Regions from separate parts of the Pantoea sp. B65 genome, predicted to be linked through region 1. Evidence: predicted binding sites of a transcription regulator. Region 1 holds the regulator's gene; the other holds the start of a gene.
What was found. Region 1 encodes CRP, which controls carbon source genes, mostly activating them, when cyclic AMP is high. Its sites were predicted from a motif close to ATGTGANNNNNNTCACAT; they were not measured.

Region 1 (4,832 bases):
ATTGCAATACCGCATACAGGATCACTTCGGTCTTGATGACAGTGATATTATTCACCGATTATACCGTCAGTTCCGTATTTTCCGCATCTGGTTTGTTCTGCAACGCTGGGAGGGTTATGGCTTTCGCCCGTTTATCAGTGAGATGAATACAATAAAAACTATTGAGGGCAGCCGTTTTGACAAAATTTAAATGGCTGATTATGACAGTGAGTATCTCAACAGGTATGCTCACTTGGTGGCTGATACTACCGACTAAAATCATTGACGTACATTACAAAAGTGACATCAGGAGCTACTACATTATTGTTAAAAATCTTCCATTCACCGATCGAAGAAAAATTCAATGGTGGGAAAATAATAAGCCACATTTTAAACAGCTATTCCATATCCCTGTTGATGAAAATGGCTATGCCATAAACTTTTGGATTGGGAAGTATAGGTCTGATTCAGGGACAGCCCAGGATAGTGACTTGTTGTGTTTTGACGATATGCAAAGTAAGGACAACTGTATAGCTAAGGATAATCAACCAATGACCATTTGGTTTTCAAAATATACAGATGAAACTATTTATCTCCTGAATAACTGGGATAATAAATATATCAAAGACAATAAAAGTGGCGCTATCCGAAAGCTTCGCTAGCCTGCGGACAGCATCTGAACGCAACAGGACCTGAAGAAGGTCCTGTTCACTTCGCAGGGCCTGGAGAACAGCTTACAGCGCGATAACCTCGTAGCTGTGAGTAATCTCGACGCCTTTGCCCAGCATAATCGCCACCGAGCAGTACTTCTCCGCGGACAGATCAACGGCGCGCGCGACTGCTTTGTCGGATAATGCTTTCCCGCTGACCACAAAATGCAGGTTGATATGGGTAAAAATGCGCGGCGCCTCTTCACGACGGGCAGAAGTCAGTTTCACTTCGCAGTCCGTCACATCGTTACGCCCTTTCTGCAGAATGGAAACCACATCAATTGCGCTGCAGCCCCCCGCCGCCATCAATACCATTTCCATCGGACTTGGCGCTTTATCACCGGAATTGCCGTCCATCAGCACCTGGTGACCGGATGCGGATTCTCCTAAAAATGTTAGCCCTTCTACCCACTTAACTCGCGCCTGCATAACATTATCCCCTAATTCATTCAGTTAACTTCAGAGTACGCTGTAAGCGGAAAAACGGCAACGGCGAGCGATTCACATCATGCTGAAGCGAGACAACAGGAGACACTTGCTGCAAGCTGTGCTACAAACAAAGCTGTAATATTTTCGTCGGCATCGATAAGCACGACGGAAGCGGGACGACATTATGAGCTAAGCTCTGAACAGAAGCCCGGACAACTTTCCTGATGGGAAAACGCTTGAATATTTCAACGCCTGCAGGGAACGAATCCCCCTGTTTTTAGGGCACGATTACAACAGAGGATAAAAGCGAATGGTTCTCGGCAAACCGCAAACAGACCCTACTCTCGAATGGTTCCTGTCACATTGCCATATTCACAAATATCCATCCAAAAGTACGCTGATTCACCAAGGTGAAAAGGCTGAAACGCTCTACTACATCGTAAAAGGCGCTGTAGCTGTGCTGATCAAGGATGAAGAAGGCAAAGAGATGATCCTCTCCTATCTTAACCAGGGAGACTTCATCGGCGAACTTGGCCTGTTTGAAGAGGGTCAGGAACGTAGTGCCTGGGTGCGGGCAAAAACTGCCTGTGAAGTGGCTGAAATTTCTTATAAAAAATTCCGTCAGCTGATTCAGGTTAACCCGGATATTTTGATGCGTCTCTCCTCTCAGATGGCTCGCCGTCTGCAGGTAACCTCAGAGAAAGTCGGCAATTTAGCTTTCCTTGATGTCACTGGCCGCATCGCACAAACCCTGCTTAATCTGGCGAAACAGCCGGATGCGATGACTCACCCGGATGGGATGCAGATTAAAATCACCCGTCAGGAAATCGGCCAGATCGTTGGCTGTTCACGTGAAACCGTCGGTCGTATTCTGAAAATGCTGGAAGATCAGAACCTGATTTCCGCACACGGCAAAACTATTGTCGTGTATGGCACTCGTTAAGCCAGCCTGAAACCACGGCGTGATGCAGTCGCGATCGCGCCGTTTTTTTATGTTGTGATCATCTGATGTGGCGGAGAATTATCTATCACCCGGAAGTAAACTACGCGCTGCGGCAAACGCTGGTGCTGTGCTTACCTGTGGCGGTTGGTCTGCTGCTTGGCGGTTTACAACAGGGTTTACTGTTTTCGTTAGTGCCTGCCTGCTGCAATATTGCTGGTCTTGATACCCCCCATAAACGCTTTTTCAAGCGTCTGATTATCGGTGGCAGCCTGTTTGCCCTCAGCAGCTTTCTGATTCAATGGATGTCGCAACACAGCATCCCGTTGCCGGCGATCCTGTTTGCTATGGCGATGCTGCTTGGCGTCACCGGTGAAATTAGCCCGCTACATGCCCGCCTGCTGCCAGCCTCACTGATTGCCGGGATTTTTACCCTGAGCCTTGCCGGTCATATGCCGATGTGGCAGCCGCCATTACTCTATGTGCTGGGCACCATCTGGTATGGGGTATTTAACTGGTTCTGGTTCTGGCTGTGGAAAGAGCAGCCGCTGCGCGAGTCACTGAGTTTGCTGTATCGCGAGCTGGCAGACTACTGCGATGCCAAGTATAGCCTGCTGACCAAACTGACCGACCCGGAAAAAGCGCTGCCACCGTTGCTGGCGCGTCAGCAGAAAGCTGTCGACCTGATCACTACCTGCTATCAGCAGATGCATATGCTGGCGGCCAACCGTGATAACCACCATAAACGCCTGACGCGCGCCTTTCAGGTGGCGCTGGATCTGCAGGAACATATCTCGGTCAGTCTGCATCAACCCGAAGAGGTGCAGAAACTGGTGGAGCAGAGTCATGCCGAAGCCGTCATCCGCTGGAATGCGCAGGTGATCGCCGCACGCTTGCGCCAGCTGGCCGATGACATCCTTTACCATAAACTGCCCGACCGCTTCAGTATGGAGAAGCAATTGCAGGCGCTGGAGAAAATCGCGCGCCAGCACAGCGATAACCCGGTAGGTAACTTTTGCTATTACCATTTCAGCCGTATTGCACGGGTGCTGCGTACTCAGCGCCCACTCTATCAACGCGACCTGATGGCCGATCGACAACGCCGCCTGCCGCTGATCCCGGCGCTGAAAAGCTATCTGTCATTCAAATCATCGGCGCTGCGCACTGCCGGACGCTTCGCGGTCATGCTGATGTTTGGCAGCTCGATGGCGCTATTTTTTAATATTCCTAAACCGTACTGGATCCTGATGACAATTATGTTTGTCAGCCAGAATGGCTACAGTGCAACGCGCGTGCGTATTCAACACCGTGCCTTAGGCACGCTGGCGGGACTGGTCATCGCCGCGGCAACCTTGCGTTTCAGCGTGGCGGAAGGTTGGGTGTTACTGGCGATGCTGGTGATTACCCTAGTGAGCTATCTGTTTATCCGCAAATTTTACGGCTGGGCCACCGTCGGTTTTACCGTGACTGCCGTCTATTCATTACAGCTGCTGACGCTGAATGGCTCGCAGTTCCTGCTACCACGCTTAATGGATACGGTGATGGGTTGCCTGATCGCCTTTGGCGGTATGGTCTGGCTGTGGCCGCAGTGGCAGAGCGGCTTAATGCGGCGCAACGCCCACGACGCGCTGGGCGCCTATCAGGATGCATTACAAATGCTGCTTGGCAGTCAACACAGCGCGGATAAACTGGCTTATCAGCGTATCCGGGTAAATCAGGCCCATAATGCGCTGTTTAACTCGCTCAATCAGGCAATGCAGGAACCCGGGTTTAATGACCGTTACCTGGCGGATATGAAGCTGTGGGTAACGCACAGTCAGTTTATCGTCGAGCATATTAACGCCATGACTATTCTGGCGCGTGAACATACCATGCTGACGCCAACGCTGGCTGAACGCTGGCTGCAATCCTGCGAGATTGCACTGCAACGCTGTCAGCAGCGACTGGAGTATGACGGTCCGGGGTCGGATAGCAATATTCTGGAAGAGCAGGAGGGACTGCAGCAGGGGCCGGAGACCATTATGGAGCGCCACGTAAAGCGCATTCTCGGCCATCTGAGCGTAATGCATACCATCTCATCGCTGGCGTGGAGCCAGCGACCACAGCACGGACAGTGGCTGGTGAGGAAATTGCGCAAACCGTCATAATATCAGGGTGACAGTTATGCCACCCGGTTAATGCCGCTGGGAAGTTATTTACCCAGCACCTTTTCAACTGCCAGGGCAAAACGCGCCATACCTTCAGTGATATCGGTCGGTTCGATAACCAGTGACGGCGCCAGACGAATCACGTTAGTCCCGGCATTCAGGATCATCACCCCTTCGGCCGCCGCCGCATTCAGGATATCGCGAGCCTTCCCGGCGTGCTGCGGTTTCAGCTCAGCACCAATCAGCAAACCTTTACCACGGATATCGCTGAATACATCCAGCTTCGCATCAATTGCTTTCAGTGCGGCAACAAACTGCTGACGACGGCTTTCGACGCCAGTCAGTACTTCCTCGGTATTGATAATATCCAGTGCGGTTTCGGCAATCGCACAGGCTAACGGGTTGCCGCCATAGGTGGTGCCATGAACGCCAGGCGCCATGGTTGAAGCAATCTCGTCGGTAGTCAGCATGGCGCTGATCGGGAAGCCGCCACCCAGCGCTTTCGCGGTAGTGAGAATATCCGGCGCCACCCCGTAGTGCTCATAAGCGAACAGCTTGCCGCTGCGTCCCATACCGCTCTGCACTTCATCAAATACCAGCAGCGCTTTATACTCATCACAGAGTGCG
Region 2 (4,832 bases), on a different contig from region 1:
GAGCTTCTTCTTCGCTCAGGCCTTCAGATTTCATCTGGGCGATAATCTGCTCGGCGATACCACAACCGGCGGAACCGGCGCCAAGGAATACCACATTCTGATCGCATAATTTGCTGCCGGCGGCGCGGCTGGCGGCAATCAGTGTCCCCAGCGTGACCGCTGCGGTACCCTGGATATCGTCGTTAAAGCAGCACACTTCATCACGATAGCGTTCCAGCAATGGCATGGCATTCTTTTGCGCAAAGTCTTCAAACTGCAGCAGCACATCTGGCCAGCGGCTTTTCACTGCCTGAATAAACTCGTTAACGAAGGAATCATACTCGGCGCCGGTAATACGTGGATGGCGCCAGCCCATATAGAGCGGATCGTTTAGCAGCTGCTGGTTGTTGGTGCCGACATCCAGTACCACCGGCAGGGTGTAGGCCGGGCTGATACCCCCACAGGCGGTGTACAGCGACAGCTTACCAATAGGAATGCCCATACCGCCGATACCCTGATCGCCCAGGCCCAGAATACGTTCGCCATCGGTAACCACAATCACTTTGACGTTCTGTTTGGTGGCATTCTGCAGCATATCTTCGATATTGGCGCGGTTCGGGTAGGAGATAAACAGTCCGCGCGCGCGGCGGTAGATTTCAGAGAAGTGCTCACAGGCAGCGCCGACCGTCGGCGTGTAGATCACTGGCATCATCTCTTCGAGATGGTTGTCCAGCAAACGATAGAAGAGTGTTTCGTTGGTATCCTGGATGTTGCGCAGGTAGACGTGTTTATTGTTATTGTCTTTAAAGTTCTGGAACTGACGCCAGGCACGTTCTGCCTGTTCTTCAATGCTCTCCACGGTTTCAGGTAACAGCCCGTTCAGGTTGAAGTCATTACGTTCTTCGATAGAGAATGCGCTGCCTTTATTCAGCAGCGGAAACTCTAACAAAATAGGCCCGGCGTAAGGAATATATAGCGGTCTTTTACTCTCGTACTCGAGTTCCATGCAAATCTGCTCCAGGCTACTTTACTTGCCATCCTGAACTTGGGCAGTGGCGAAATCCTCAGGTACTTATCTACGCTGCGGTTTCTGCGCGCTGGCCGCATTCAATCTGACTGCGACAGTAACGCCTTAATCTTGTGAATTATTGTGTGAATCAGGATCCTAAGAGAATTGGTACAGAAGTACAGCTTTTGTTAATAAAGTTACAACAAAAGCTGCGATCTTTGTCAAAGAAATGAAGAAAGGCTATGCCCTTTGCAGGGAAATTGAGCGGAAATCATCGCAACCCAGTGCCTTTAGCGTGGCAGCAGTCGCCTGGTGTTGCGTTAGTTTAGCGCCGGTACTTTCTGCCAGCACCGCGCGTTTAATCTGCTTACAGTCATCTCCATGCATATTGAGCAGCACCAGCGCTGCCTGCAGTGGCGGCAGGCTCGGGTTAAACGCGGCATTTTCGGCATAGCGACCGGCAAAGATGTTTCCGCTGCGGGTTTCCAGCGCGACACCGCTGTGGGCCTGGCTGTATGGCGCATGGCTGTGGCTGGCAGCGGCAATCGCCTGCTGTTCCAGCGTATCACCATGGCAAATATAGCCATGATCCACCGGGTCGAGCAGCAGTGTTTCAATCGCCAAATCACGCGGGCCAAAGGCATACGGCAGATAATCACCCAGCGTGGCCGGCTCACGTTCAGGCAAATAGATACGTAGCGCAGTGCCGCTGTTCAGCTCATTCATAAACTGGCGACAGTGGCCGCAGGGAGAATAATTCACCGTTATCGCCGCCAGCGCCGTTTCACCTTTCAGCCAGGCATGGGTCACCGCACTCTGTTCGGCATGCACGGTCTGCTGCATGGTGGCTGCGACAAACTCCATATTGGCGCCGAAATACCAGCTGCCGCTTTGTCCGCGCGCCACGGCACCGACGTTAAAACTGGAAAGCGGTGCAACCGCGCAGGCTGCCGCCAGCGGCAGCAGAGCGAACGCCAGCGCATCATCATCCAGCGCGGTCTGCTGTTTAATCGCGGCGAGCTGCTGCGGGTTGAAGCTGGCGCTAAAGTCGTGTGCCGTCAGCAGCGGGCGAAGGGCGGCCTGTAATTCAGGCGTCAGGGCTGCAAAGGCGGTGTGAAAACGTGGATGCATTGAGTGCCTCTCATTGGCGTCGTTGGCCACCGATTTTACGGTGCAATCAGCCGGTTATATGTGATCTGAGTCTCTCTATCAATGCAATCCATGAAAGTTAATGTGAATCTGCGCGATCTCTCGCAAGCTTTAACCAAACATTCTCAGCAGCAGCGGAAAAATAAAGGGGGCGAGTAGCGAAGTGATAATACCGCAAATCACCAGCGCCAGAGAGCTGAATGCTCCCTCCTGAAAATCGATCTCAACACAGCGCGCGGTGCCAAGGGCATGTGAGGCATTGCCAATCGCCAGCCCACGTGCGGCTTTGCTGTGTACCTGCAACAGATTTAATAGCATATGACCGAATATCGCCCCGAGTAAGCCGGCGAGTAGCACACAGATGGCGCTGATCGCCGGAATGCCATGCAGCGAAGCGGATATCGCCATCGCAATCGGGGTGGTAACCGATTTCGGCAGCAGCGTGGCGGCGATTTCCGGTGTCGCCCCCATCCACAGGGCAATAGCGGTGCCGGAGATCATTGCGGTGAGGCTGCCGATAAAGCAGACGCCAATAATCGATTTCCAGCGCGCGCGGATCTGATGGATCTGTTCATATAGCGGCAGCGCCAGCGCCACTACCGCCGGTTGCAGGAGCTGATTGAGTATTGCACTGCCGGCGAAATAGCGCGCGTACGGCATATTGATCAGCAGCAGAATCGGAATAATCGCCACCACCGAGACCAGTAGCGGATTAAGCAGTGAGATTTTAACTTTCGCCGCCAGCCGACGTGCAGCGAAAAAAACCGCCAGCGTCAGCGGTAGAGACCACCAGAAATCAATCATGGTTGCTCTCCCTGCTCAGCGCTTTCTCATGCATGCGTTGCGAAGTGAAACCGACCACCAGCAGTACGATCAGGGTACTGACCACGCATGAGACCACAATCGGGCCAAACTGCGCGCTGAGAATATCGGTGTAGTTGATAACGCCAACGCTAATCGGCACAAACAGCAACGCCATATAGCGAATCAGCAAGTGACAGCCGGGTTTGACCCATTTCACCGGCAGAATTTGCGATGCCAGTAGGGCGAAGAGGATTAGCATGCCAAGAATACTTCCGGGGATGGTGATTGGCAGCAGGGCAGAAATAGCGATTCCGGCATATAAGCACAGATAAATAATGGCGAAGGCACGAAGATAACGCCAGCAGACAGATAGTACGCTGAGCATGACAGGCTCCTGTTTTATAAGCCTTCATCATACGATGAAATATCCTGGTGTGCTACCGATCACAGTTTATAAGCATGATTACCGGCGGTGCAAACCACTGCAGAGGCGGCAGAGCAGCAAGGCCGCCCCTGCAGTGCGGTTTATTTCACCTGCATACCGGGTTGTGCGCCGCTGTCCGGGCTTAGCAGGAAGATATCTTTACCGCCAGGACCTGCCGCCATCACCATCCCTTCGGAAATACCGAAACGCATTTTGCGTGGCGCGAGGTTAGCCACCATCACCGTCAGGCGGCCTTCCAGCAGCGACGGGTCCGGATAAGCGGAACGAATGCCGGAGAATACCTGACGGGTCTCACCGCCTAAATCCAGCGACAGACGCAGCAGCTTGTCAGAACCTTCAACAAATTCCGCTTTCTGGATCAGCGCAATACGCATATCGACTTTGGCAAAATCATCGAAACTGATGGTGTCCTGCAGCGGATCGTCCGCCAGCGGGCCGGTCAGCGCCGGTTTGGCTGCGGCGGCATCTTCCTTTGACGCTTCAATCAGGCCGTTAACTTTATCCATTTCGATCCGGCTGTACAGCGCCTTAAAGGTGGCGATCTGGTGATCCAGCAGCGGCTGATGGATACCTTCCCAGCTCAGTTCCACATTGAGGAACGCTTCAACACGCTCCGCCAGTGATGGCACCACCGGTTTCAGCCAGCTCATCAGTACGCGGAACAGGTTGATACCCATGGAGCAGATCGCCTGCAGATCGGCATCGCGCCCTTCCTGTTTTGCCACTACCCACGGCGCCTGCTCGTCAACATAACGGTTGGCCAGATCGGCCAGCGCCATAATTTCACGGATGGCGCGGCTGAATTCACGGCTGTTCCAGGCTTCGCCAATGCTTGCTGCGGCATCGGTAAAGGTTTGATACAGCGCCGGATCCGCCAGTTCACTGGCCAGTTTTCCGCCAAAACGCTTGTTGATAAAACCGGCATTACGTGACGCCAGATTCACCACTTTATTGACGATATCGGCATTGACGCGCTGCACGAAATCTTCCAGGTTCAGGTCGATATCATCAATACGCGAAGAGAGTTTCGCCGCATAGTAGTAACGCAGGCTGTCGGCATCAAGATGCTGCAGCCAGGTGCTGGCCTTGATAAAGGTTCCGCGTGATTTCGACATTTTCGCGCCGTTAACCGTGACATAACCATGCACAAACAGGTTAGTTGGTTTACGGAAGTTGCTGCCTTCCAGCATCGCTGGCCAGAACAGGCTGTGGAAATAGACGATATCTTTGCCGATAAAGTGGTACAGGTCGGCATCGGAGTCTTTATTCCAGAAAGCGTCAAAATCGATGTCGCCACGTTTGTCACACAGATTTTTAAATGACCCCATGTAGCCAATTGGCGCATCCAGCCAGACGTAGAAATATTTGCCCGGCGCATCAGGAATTTCAAAGCCGAAATACGGCGCATCACGGGAGATATCCCACTGCTGCAGACCCGATTCGAAC

Region 2: cdd (cytidine deaminase) is a predicted target of CRP. The motif match lies at 2,178-2,195, and genes of this name have one in related genera.

Annotation. Positions count from the first base shown of each region.
Region 1 is NZ_JAHXPU010000015.1:471,057-475,888, reverse strand. Features, by position in the region: gene JWF83_RS05005 (DUF3289 family protein) at 1-190, shown strand, start outside; gene JWF83_RS05000 (DUF943 family protein) at 177-641, shown strand; gene JWF83_RS04995 (OsmC family protein) at 714-1,118, opposite strand; gene crp (cAMP-activated global transcriptional regulator CRP) at 1,429-2,061, shown strand; gene JWF83_RS04985 (YccS/YhfK family putative transporter) at 2,127-4,205, shown strand; gene argD (bifunctional acetylornithine/succinyldiaminopimelate transaminase) at 4,250-4,832, opposite strand, start outside.
Region 2 is NZ_JAHXPU010000039.1:137,626-142,457, forward strand. Features, by position in the region: gene JWF83_RS18945 (NAD-dependent malic enzyme) at 1-985, opposite strand, end outside; gene cdd (cytidine deaminase) at 1,229-2,119, opposite strand; gene JWF83_RS18955 (CidB/LrgB family autolysis modulator) at 2,249-2,941, opposite strand; gene JWF83_RS18960 (CidA/LrgA family protein) at 2,934-3,326, opposite strand; gene metG (methionine--tRNA ligase) at 3,467-4,832, opposite strand, start outside.